DNA from 3 places in the Streptococcus hepaticus genome. Region 1 is predicted to be linked to each of the others. Evidence: predicted binding sites of a transcription regulator. Region 1 holds the regulator's gene; each other region holds the start of a gene.
The links. The regulator NrdR, encoded in region 1, represses ribonucleotide reductase genes. The targets are predictions, from matches to a motif close to ACACNATATATNGTGT.
Positions count from the first base shown of each region.

Region 2: the regulator NrdR is predicted to act here: its motif matches at 1,318-1,333, upstream of nrdH (glutaredoxin-like protein NrdH).
Region 3: the regulator NrdR is predicted to act here: its motif matches at 1,673-1,688, upstream of nrdD (anaerobic ribonucleoside-triphosphate reductase).

Region 1 covers NZ_JBINIY010000001.1:201,589-205,500, reverse strand. Annotated here, with positions in the region: gene dnaI (primosomal protein DnaI) at 1-869, opposite strand, end outside; gene ACHUFA_RS01100 (replication initiation and membrane attachment family protein) at 866-2,017, opposite strand; gene nrdR (transcriptional regulator NrdR) at 2,021-2,494, opposite strand; gene ACHUFA_RS01090 (AI-2E family transporter) at 2,570-3,682, opposite strand; gene ACHUFA_RS01085 (response regulator transcription factor) at 3,779-3,912, opposite strand, start outside.
Region 2 covers NZ_JBINIY010000002.1:277,421-281,332, forward strand. Annotated here, with positions in the region: gene nrdE (class 1b ribonucleoside-diphosphate reductase subunit alpha) at 1-965, opposite strand, end outside; gene nrdH (glutaredoxin-like protein NrdH) at 995-1,216, opposite strand; gene acnA (aconitate hydratase AcnA) at 1,503-3,912, shown strand, end outside.
Region 3 covers NZ_JBINIY010000007.1:97,860-101,771, forward strand. Annotated here, with positions in the region: gene ACHUFA_RS07220 (quinol oxidase) at 64-1,629, shown strand; gene nrdD (anaerobic ribonucleoside-triphosphate reductase) at 1,781-3,912, shown strand, end outside.

The DNA.
Region 1 (3,912 bases):
AGTTCACGAGCTAGATAACGAATGCGCTCCATGACACGCTTGGCTTGCCAGGTTTCGTCCCCCGATTTCCCTGCTGAAAAATGTCGTTCCAAATCTGCAAATGAGAAATTAGAAGTGAAGAAAGTCGGCAAATTTTCCTGCATACGGTACTGTAGGATAACCTGCAAGACATCGTCTCGTACCCAAGATGAATGCTGCTCCGCACCAATATCATCTAAAATCAAGACTTCTGCTGTTTTAACTTCATCGATCCGTTCCTTAACTGAACCCGAACTAATGGCATTCTTAATATCCACAACAAAGGTTGGGTAATGAAGCATGGTCGTTGACATTTCATGACGAAGGGACAGCTGATGAGCTAGGTAGGCCATGAGATAACTCTTGCCAATTCCAAAATTTCCAAAGACATAGAGTCCTTTGTTATCACGTCCGACCCGACTCAAAAATTCATTAATTGCTTCGTAAATCGGCATACGATTGACATCTTCAAAGTCTAAATCTACTGCTGTGATAGACTTGAGACTAGCTGGCAACGAAATCAGCTGAATCCTGTTTTTAATAGCTTCTGCCTTGCGGTACTCGACCAATTCCAGCGTTTCTTGGTAAGAAACATCTGCGTACCCTTCATTCATAACCAAAACAGGCTTGTAACCAAGAGCAATGTAGGTTGGATCCTTGGCTAGGAATTTTTTCCGTTCATTGAGGTATTCAAAAAACTTAGAAAGGGAGCGACTGACCTCCTCTTCCGTCAAGCCATGCTGTGCGATAAAATCCGCCACTTCCACATCACTGACAATCTCAGCATAGAGCTCTTGAAATGATTTCCGTCCGCGATTTTCAGTTTTCATGTTTTCTTGCACTGGATTCATAGGTCACCTCCCTTACTTTCTTGCCCCAACATCTGGCGACGAAGCGCCTCCAGTTTTTCTTGATCTTGGGCTGTTTTTTCTTGCTTAACTTCTTTTTTGCTCCATTCAGGTACATTGCTACTTGTCGGAGTTTTTGAGTTTGGTTTGACAGGCTTTGTACCTTCACGTAGAGCTAATACAGCTGCTTCTGCCGAGTTTATGCCACGATAAGAGAAGTCATTGGCCACCTTGAGAGCATATTTTTCATTGAGATTGGCTGAATCTACCCGATTGTAGGTGTAAAGAACGATAGCGTTGATGACCTCATCAAGTAAACCTAGCTGCGCCATTTCTTTTAAGCAGGTTCGCTCAGTTGCTGTCATAGCTGCCTTACGACTATTTTTAAGCAACTGTAAGAAATCAACTGGCTTGTGTTTTTTACTTTCTTGAATCAATGAAAGTTCTTGACTAGAAAATTGCCCCTTGCTCACAGGTTTATTCTGTACTTTTTGTTCCATCCGCTTGGTGGAAATGACAAAATCAATCGCCGTTTCCTTAGCAACTTGATAGGCTTCAAACCAAGTCCATCCAGCTTTCTCAGACAAATGGTGTAAAGCCAGTGTATCTGCTTGTTCATCGTGAAAACGCAAGTAATCCCGTGCCATTAACTGCTTAAAAGAAACCATATCGAAGTCTTTTAAGGGCTTAATTGAAATCTGAACTTGTCCTTCCATTGAGAAAACATCTGAAAATTGCTTGGTGATTTTCTGCTCAATTGCGGGTAAATCCTGAGAGAGTAACTGAACTGCAGGTTCCCCAATTTTTTTCACGAGAAGAGAATGGTAGAGAGTATGTTTGAGAAATTCCTGCTTAGATAGGGGAGGGAGAACTTGCAGACGCACTTCCTCATCTACCTGATAAACGTCCAACAGTTTCATAGCAGACAAGAGATCCATAGCCGCTTCAACAGCCTGCGTCCCCAAGCCCAAATGATTGAGTACACGGCTAAATTTATAACGACCAGCCCCATTGTCATAAAAAGACCAGAGGTAATGATAGAGTGCTGTCGCCTCCAAACCTAGAATAGGCTGGTAACAAACTGCCAAACTAGCAAAATCTGGTGTCATCTGCTGACCAGCCAAGTAGGCATAGGTATCGTTTGGTTTCATAGCTTAATCCTGCTTTTTGTGCTTGCCCGATTTAGTAATCTGCTTAAGCAAAATTTCCAACTCACTGACATCCTTGAAAGAGCGATAGACAGAAGCAAAGCGAACGTAGGTAATCTCATCTAAATCCACCAGTTCTTCCATGACGAGGTTACCAATGACATCACTTTCCACTTCGTTGTCACTTTGGGCACGAACTTTTTGTTCAATGCGATTAACAACGTCATCAATTTCTGCACTAGAAACTGGTCGTTTTTGCGCAGAGCGGATAATACCGTTAAAGATTTTTTCACGCGAAAATTGCTCACGCGTGCCATCTTTTTTGACCACAACCAGCGTTTTTTCTTCTACGCGCTCATAGGTTGTAAAACGATAATCGCACTTTTCACATTCACGACGACGACGGATTGTATTGCCATCTTCAGCCTGCCGACTATCTACCACACTGGACTTCAAGCTATTGCATTTTGGACAACGCATCTTCTCTCCCCCATTTTATCATTATCATCTCATTGTACCATACTTCTAGGCATAATAAAAGGGAGTAAGCTGAACTCACTCCTCTTCCAAACTCTTTTTTTCCGCCAAGCGGTCATAGGTCCATTCACGAACCAAGCGATATAGAACTGCGAAAATCGGCGTAAAGAAAACCATTCCCAAAAGACCAAAGAGATTTCCACCGATTAAGGCTGCAGCGAGGGTAAACAAAGTCGGAAGACCAACGGATTGCCCCACCACACGCGGATAAATAACATTCCCCTCAATCAGCTGAATCAACTGAAAGAGAACAATAGACCACAGGGCCAAGAGCGGATTTTGCACCGCCACAAAAAGGGCACTAATCAAACAAGCCGACAAAGGACCAATGTAAGGCACAAAGGAAAGCACACCCGCCAAAATCCCTGCCATCGCTGCATAAGGAATCCCTGATAGCGAATAGCCTGTAAAAACCAAGAGTCCGATAATACAGGCTTCCACGATTTGGCTCATGAGAAAGCGGTCGTAAGTATCAATAATCACTTCCCCCACATAGGTCACATTCTGAACCACTCTTCTTGGAAAAATTGCATGGAGCAACTTAGAGGTCATATGCTGTAAGTGTTCCTTGCTGGCTAGAATACTCAGTGTGAAAAAGAAAGCCATAATCAAGGTTAAGACATTTGAAAAAATTCCCGAAACATTGCTTGCCAAACCTGTTAAAAACTTGGTAAGATAGCCCGACAAGCTATCCCAACCCGTAAACTTGCTGACATATCCATTAACCTGTTGCCCTACCTTACTTGATAGAATGCCATTTTCTTGTAGCGTAGAGACAAGCTTAGGAATCGCCTCATTGGTTACACTAACGAGTTGAGAGATGGTGGTCGTCAAGGTCGGCAGGATAATCATGACCAAGCCCGTTACAATCAAAGCAAAGGCTACCAAAACCCCAGCAATAGCTACGGGACGGCTGGATTTTTTTAAAAACGGCACCTTCTCGATAAGGTGCTCTAATTTTTTCATGGGAACGTTGAGGACAAAAGCAAAAATAGCTCCGATCAATAGCGAATTGACGCTTCCTAACAGAAGAGAAATCAACTTCAACATTTCCTCATATCGCAGCACCGCTAAGAGTACCAAGGCAGAAAAGGTAATCAGCAGTATTTTTTCTTTAAATGTAGTCTTCATAGAACTTCCTTTTTCACGAAATTTTTAACTATTATACACTAAATCTACCAAAAAATCAGATGAGAGAACCCTCATCTGATTGCAATTGATATTCCATTAGTCACGCATGGCATAGCCAACACCACGAATGGTTTTAATATAGGATAATTGACCTGGCAAATCTAGTTTTCCTCGAAGATAACGAATGTAAACATCCACGACATTTGTCTCCGTTCCAGATTCATACTGCC
Region 2 (3,912 bases), on a different contig from region 1:
GTAATGTTGATGTAGCTATATGGTACACCATATTCCAATTCGACAGAGTAGGGACTGAAGAGGTACATGTCTTCATTGTTACGCGCCAGCTCGTAGAATTTATCAGGAACAGTGATACCGAGTGAAAGTGTTTTGACACGAACTTTCTCATCGGCATTTTCCTTTTTAGTAGAAAGGAAAGAAATGATGTCTGGATGGAAGACGTCTAAGTAGACAACCCCAGCCCCTTGACGTTGCCCAAGTTGATTTGAATAAGAGAAGCTGTCCTCAAAGAGTTTCATGACAGGAACGACACCTGAGGCTGCTCCTTCGTAACCCTTAATTGGCGCACCAGCTTCACGCAAGTTGCTGAGGGAAATCCCTACCCCACCACCGATACGAGACAATTGGAGGGCAGAGTTGATAGAACGACCAATCGCATTCATATCATCTGTTACTTGAATGAGGAAACAAGATACCAGTTCACCACGGCGGGCACGACCAGCGTTGAGGAATGAAGGAGTAGCGGGCTGGTAACGGAGGTGAATCATCTCGTTTGCCAAGTCTTTTGCCAATTCTTCATTACCTTCAGCAAAGTAAAGAGCGTTAAAAAGAACGCGATCTTCCATGCTTTCGAGGTAGAAACTGCCATCGTTGGTCTTCAAGGCATATTGGTTGTAGAATTTGTAAGCAGCCATGAAGGACTTAAACTGGAAGTTTTGGGTTTTCAAGAATGCCGCCAATTCTTCGATGAAAGCAGGGCTATACTGAGCCAAAAACTCCCCTTCGAGGTAGTTCTCTTCTAATAAATATTCGATTTTATCTGCCATCGTGTCAAATTTCATGGTATTTGGTTCGACGTTTTCCTTGAAAAATGCTGCTAAGGCTTCTTGGTCCTTGTGAAGAGGAATTTGCCCATTAACTGGACGGTTGATTTCATTATTGAGACGGAAATAAGAAACGTCTCCTAAGTCTTTCAAACTCATATTCTTTTCTTTCTAATCGTATATGTGGCTTAGCCGATAAGGTTTTTCAATTTGCTTGGTTGGAAACCAGAGAAGCTTTCAGTTTCTATCTCAACAACAGGAGCAGCTGAGAAGCCGAGGTCTTTCACATGTTGGATGAATTCGGGTTTTTCATCGAGGTTGATTTCCTTGTATTCAATATTTTTTTCATCTAAAAAGCGTTTTGTCATCTTACATTGCACGCAGTTGTTTTTTGAGTAAACTGTAACCATGAGATTCTCCTTAAAAATAATTCTTTCTTAGAATACAATACACTGAAAAAGGAGAAAAGTCAAATAGATAGACTAAATATAGGGGTGTGAAAACGAATAAAACACTATATATGGTGTAAAAGGCTTGGTATCAAGCTTTTGGAGACATAGATCTTATTTTTGAAAATAGGATGAATTTTCAACGATACAATTATATGTTATATCTTATTACATGAATATAAAAATGTTATTGAAATAATTTTCGGAATATTGTATAATATCCCCAATAGAAAGCAGAGGTTCTGATATGGTTGAACAAGTAAAAAAAATCGTAACTAGTGATTCTCATTCATTTTCCTATTTTGATATTGCACAAGCATGCCAAAATGAAAATGTGAATATTTCATCTCTTCCTTATACAATACGAATCCTTTTGGAAAGCTTATTGCGGAAAGAAGATGGTGTAGATGTTACAAAAGATAACATTTTGAATCTTGTTCATTATCAGGCAACTGCACCACAAGGAGAAGTTCCTTTCAAACCGAGCCGTGTTATCCTGCAGGATTTTACTGGTGTGCCAGTGGTAGTCGATTTGGCTTCTATGCGCGATGCAGTGGTTAAACGTGGTGGTAATCCTAATCTGATTAATCCAGAAATTCCAGTTGATTTGGTCATTGATCACAGTGTTCAAGTAGATGTTTTTGGAACGGAAACTGCGCTGGAAGAAAATATGAAACTGGAATTTACACGAAATAATGAGCGCTACGAATTTCTTAAATGGGCAGAAACTGCTTTTGATAATTATCGAGCAGTACCACCTGCAACGGGGATTATTCACCAAGTTAATATTGAATTTTTAAGTGATGTGATTATCGAAAAAGACGGTCTCCTTTACCCAGACTCTATGTTTGGGACGGACAGTCATACAACCATGATTAACGGGATTGGCGTTCTAGGTTGGGGTGTCGGTGGTATCGAAGCGGAAGCAGCTATGCTAGGAGAAGCTTCTTATTTCCCAGTGCCAGAGGTGATTGGGGTACGTTTGACAGGTTCTTTGCCAAAAATCGCTACCGCAACAGACCTTGCTTTGAAAGTGACACAAGTTCTTCGTCAGGAACATGTTGTTGGTAAATTTGTCGAATTTTTCGGTCCAGGTTTAGCGAGTTTATCACTGGCTGATCGTGCGACAGTTTCTAATATGGCGCCTGAATACGGAGCAACCTGCGGTTATTTCCCGATTGATAAAGAAACTCTTAACTATATGCGCTTAACAAACCGTTCGGAGGAACATATTGCGCTGACAGAAACCTATGCTAAGGTCAATCATATTTTTTACGATGAGGAAAAGGTTCCGACCTACACCAAGGTAGTGGAAATCAATTTGGACAGTATCGTTCCAGCAATTTCTGGACCAAAGCGTCCTCAAGATTTGATTGCCTTGACGGATGCTAAGCAAGAATTTCAAGCTAGTTTGGTGCGGGAAGTGGGTGTGCGTGGATTTGGCTTGACAGATGAAGAGGTTGGGAAGACAGCTCTTGTTCATTTTGCAGAAGAGGATGTGGAAATTTCAACAGGACACGTTGCTATTGCAGCCATCACTTCATGTACCAACACTTCAAATCCTTATGTTCTGATGTCGGCGGGTCTCTTGGCGAAAAATGCTGTGGAACGTGGTTTAACCGTTTCAAAAGCTGTAAAAACTTCGCTTGCTCCGGGCTCAAAAGTGGTAACAGGTTACCTGCGAAATTCTGGACTGCAAACGTATCTGGATAAGCTAGGCTTTAACTTGGTTGGCTATGGTTGTACAACCTGTATTGGCAATTCAGGTGATCTCTTGCCAGAGGTGGCGGAAGCGATTCAGTCAGAAGATTTGCTGGTGTCGGGTGTCCTGTCTGGTAACCGCAACTTTGAGGGACGTATTAATCCTCTGGTCAAGGCCAACTTCTTGGCTAGCCCTCCACTGGTTGTGGCTTATGCTCTTGCGGGCAATACCAATGTGGACTTGATGACAGAACCTCTTGGTGTTGATGGAAATGGCAGAGCTGTTTATCTGAATGACATCATGCCAAGTCAGGAAGAAGTGACAGCTTATGTGGATAAGTATGTCACCCGCGACTTATTTGAAGAAGAATACAAGCAGGTCTTTACAGATAGCCAACGGTGGAACGAAATTGAAACCAGCACTGGAAAAAATTACGTTTGGAACCAGGCTTCTACCTACATCCAAAATCCACCTTATTTTGATGAATTGAGGGAAGATTTGACCATTTCTCCTCTAAAAAATCTAGCAGTATTGGCTAAATTTGGAGATACGGTCACAACCGACCACATTTCTCCAGCGGGAAATATTGCGTGTACTAGTCCAGCAGCTAACTATTTATCTGCAAATGGTGTGGATTACCAAGATTTCAATTCCTATGGTAGTCGCCGTGGCAATCATGAGGTCATGATGCGGGGGACTTTTGCCAATATTCGGATTAAAAATGAATTAGCTGATGGAAAAATCGGTGGTTGGACCAAGTATGATAGTGAGATTCTTCCTATTTATGACGCGGCCATGAAGTATAAGGAATCTGGCCTTGGTAGCTTGATTATTGCTGGTAAGGATTATGGAATGGGGTCTAGTCGTGACTGGGCTGCCAAAGGTTCTAGCTTGTTAGGAGTCAAGGCGGTGTTAGCTGAGTCATTCGAGCGTATTCATCGTTCAAACTTGGTCA
Region 3 (3,912 bases), on a different contig from region 1:
AAGAGAAAATGACAGACAGTTGACTTTTTGGTATAATAAGATGATTATGCCAAGGAGAGTAAGATGACAGAAATCGATACAGTAGGGGCAGAAAACCTGTCTCGTCGTTCGCAAAAAAGAGGCAGACGCCGTCGTGAAAAGGCAGAAGCTGATTCATTTAACCATACATTTAAGGAAAATCTTCTTCCAAGTAGGATCTTACCAGCCTTTATCTGGAGCCTCCTCATTAGTTTTTTAAGCGTAGGTAATCCTTTGTTTACGGGGTTAGCGACTAATTTACAGACGCAGACCTTGTATGCAGGCATGGCTATGAAAGCTGGGCAGAGTCCTTATGCCGACTTTTTTAGCAGTAATGGTGTCCTCTATCATCTCTTGAGCTGGCTAGGTACATTTTTAGGTAATCCGTTGGTATTAGTTGGGCTTCAGTTTGTTGCCTTATTGCTTGCGGGGATGTATTTCTATAAATTAGTGGCTTATTTTAGCCATAGTCGGGAAACGGCAGACCAGTTAAGTCTTTGGTTCTATCTATTTATCCTTGCTTTAGGATTTGGCGGTCTTTATGCTAGCATTTTTGCCCTACCTTTTGTATTGACTAGTCTTTGGTTCTTGGTTCGCTACTTTGAAAATGCTGTAAGGGATGAGTTTTTCATTTTTTATGGAATTGATGCAGCGCTTGTTTTTATGATTTATCCAAAGAGTGTTATTCTTTGGTTGGTGGCGGGGCTGGTCTTGCTGTTCTATAATATTCGTCAGCACCGTAAGGCACGTGGTTTGTACCAGTTTTTAGCTAGCCTTTTTGGATTTTTACTCATTATTTATTCTGTGGGATATTACACTTTTATCAAGCAGATTTTAGGAAGTGCTGTTTCGCAAACCTTCTTCTATAACTTGCAGTTGGACTTTATGTCTGAAAATCTCTTGTGGGTTGCAGGGAGTCTTCTGCTCGTACTGTTGTGTACCGGTTTCTTGAAGAATTTTGTCTTGGCTTTGGCTTCAATGGCCTCTGGTAAACATTTGGCGCTGAACAGTATTCTTATCTTGACGTTCTTGGCTCAATTGGTTTTCATCTTAGGAAATCCAAATGTGGACCTGAGTCAACTGGTTCTCTTGTTGCCATACGGGTTTATCATGGCTTTAGTGGCTAAGGAAGACAAGCAAGACAGTCTTGATTTGGAAGAATTATTGACAGAAGAAGAGGAAGAACCTGTTTTTTACAGCTATCTTCGTTCACAATTTTTCCTTCCACTACTGGTCTGTCTCTTTATTCCTATGCAACCCATTTTTACCTTTGTGTTGGATGGACAGGTGGCCAAAGAGCGGACAGAGGTTGCTAGCTATATCAAATCTCATGCGGATAAGGAAGCTCTGATCTACACTTGGGACAATAGTGCAGAGATTTATGTTCATTCAGGATACCTTTCAGCGACTCGTTTCATTGCAGCACAACCCTACTTGACAACGGAAGAAAATAAGAGTGCTCTTGTCTATGATTTGAACAATAGTAAAGCACAATATATTGTGGTCAATAAAGAGTTAACCTTGCCAGCAAAATTGAAATCTAGCTTGAAAAATAACTATGCAGAAGAGGATGTTGGCACATCTAAGCTGGTTTTATATAAAAAGAAATAAGTGAAAAAGACTGTGAAAACAGTCTTTTCTTTTACAAATCTTATCACTACATATTGTGTTTATAAATAAAAAAATAAAATTCTCATACAAGATATTGATTTTTTTTGAAAAAGTGGTAGACTAAATAGAGTTAGAAAAAGGAGTGAGTGACATGGAAAATGTAGTAGTTGCTGTAAAAGATTTGCCTTCGATTGTTATCAAGCGGGATGGCCGGCATGTGGCCTTTGACGAAGATAAGATTTATGAAGCTCTTTTGAAGGCGACTGCCAAGGTTGTACCTATGTCGCCACTCATGGAGGCGAAATTAAAAGGGATTTGTGAACGCGTTATTGCTGAAATTGCGGAGCGTTTCCCTAAAAATATCAAGATTTATGAAATCCAAAATATTGTGGAACATGAACTCCTGCAGGCCAATGAGTATGCGATTGCTAAAGAGTACATCAACTACCGTACGCAGCGTGATTTTGAGCGTGCGAAGGCGACGGACATCAACTTTACTATTGATAAGCTCCTCAACAAGGACCAAACAGTGGTCAATGAGAATGCCAACAAGGATTCCGATGTTTTCAATACCCAGCGTGATTTGACGGCAGGGATTGTTGGCAAGTCAATTGGTTTGAAAATGCTGCCAGCTCACGTTGCCAATGCCCACCAAAAAGGGGATATTCACTATCACGACTTGGACTACAGTCCTTATACACCTATGACCAACTGTTGCTTGATCGACTTCAAGGGTATGTTGGGAAATGGTTTCAAGATTGGGAATGCCGAGGTCGAGAGTCCTAAGTCTATTCAGACGGCAACAGCGCAGATTTCACAAATTATCGCAAATGTGGCTTCCAGTCAGTACGGTGGTTGTACAGCTGACCGCATTGATGAATTTCTAGCCCCTTATGCCGAATTGAATTATCAAAAGCACCTCAAGGATGCAGAAGAGTGGGTAACAGAGGGTCGTCAGGAGGAATATGCGCGTGCTAAGACACGCAAGGATATTTATGATGCCATGCAGTCTCTGGAGTATGAGATTAACACGCTCTTTACTTCAAATGGACAAACGCCTTTTACCTCGCTTGGTTTTGGTTTGGGAACATCGTGGTTTGAACGTGAAATTCAAAAAGCCATTTTGGAAATCCGTATCAAGGGCTTAGGTAGTGAACACCGTACGGCCATCTTCCCTAAATTGATTTTCACTGTCAAACGTGGCCTCAACTTAGAGCCAGACTCACCAAACTATGACATCAAGCAGTTAGCGCTAGAGTGTGCGACCAAACGTATGTACCCAGATATGTTGTCCTATGATAAGATTATTGACTTGACAGGTTCATTTAAGGCTCCCATGGGTTGCCGTTCCTTCTTACAAGGTTGGAAGGATGAAAATGGTGTGGAAGTCAATTCTGGACGGATGAACTTGGGTGTGGTGACTGTCAATCTTCCTCGTATTGCCTTAGAATCAAAAGGCGACATGGACAAGTTCTGGGATATTTTCAATGAACGCATGGCCATCGCCAAAGATGCCCTTGTCTACCGTGTGGAGCGAGTTAAGGAAGCTACACCAGCCAATGCTCCAATTCTCTATCAGTACGGGGCCTTCGGCAACCGTCTTGGTAAATATGATAACGTAGATGAGCTCTTCAAGAACCGTCGTGCGACGGTTTCTCTGGGCTATATTGGCTTGTATGAGGTGGCGACTGTCTTCTATGGTGGTGACTGGGAGAAAAATGAAGTTGCCAAGGATTTCACCATTGACATTGTGCGTCAGATGAAAGAACGCTGTGCAGCATGGTCGGATGAATATGACTATCATTTCTCAGTTTATTCTACCCCCTCTGAGAGTTTGACAGACCGCTTCTGTCGTTTGGATGCGGAGAAATTTGGTCAAGTGACAGATATTACAGACAAGGAATACTATACTAATTCTTTCCACTATGATGTCCGTAAAAATCCAACCCCATTTGAAAAATTAGACTTTGAAAAGGTTTATCCAGAGGCCGGTGCCTCAGGTGGCTTTATTCACTACTGTGAGTACCCTGTTCTCCAACAAAATCCAAAGGCCTTAGAAGCTGTTTGGGACTATGCTTATGATCGTGTGGGCTATTTGGGAACCAATACACCAATTGATCGCTGCTACAAATGTGGTTTCGAGGGAGATTTTACACCAACCGAACGTGGCTTCATGTGTCCAAACTGTAGCAATACAGACCCTAAAACAGTAGATGTGGTCAAACGGACTTGTGGCTATCTAGGAAATCCACAGGCTCGTCCAATGGTCAATGGCCGCCACAA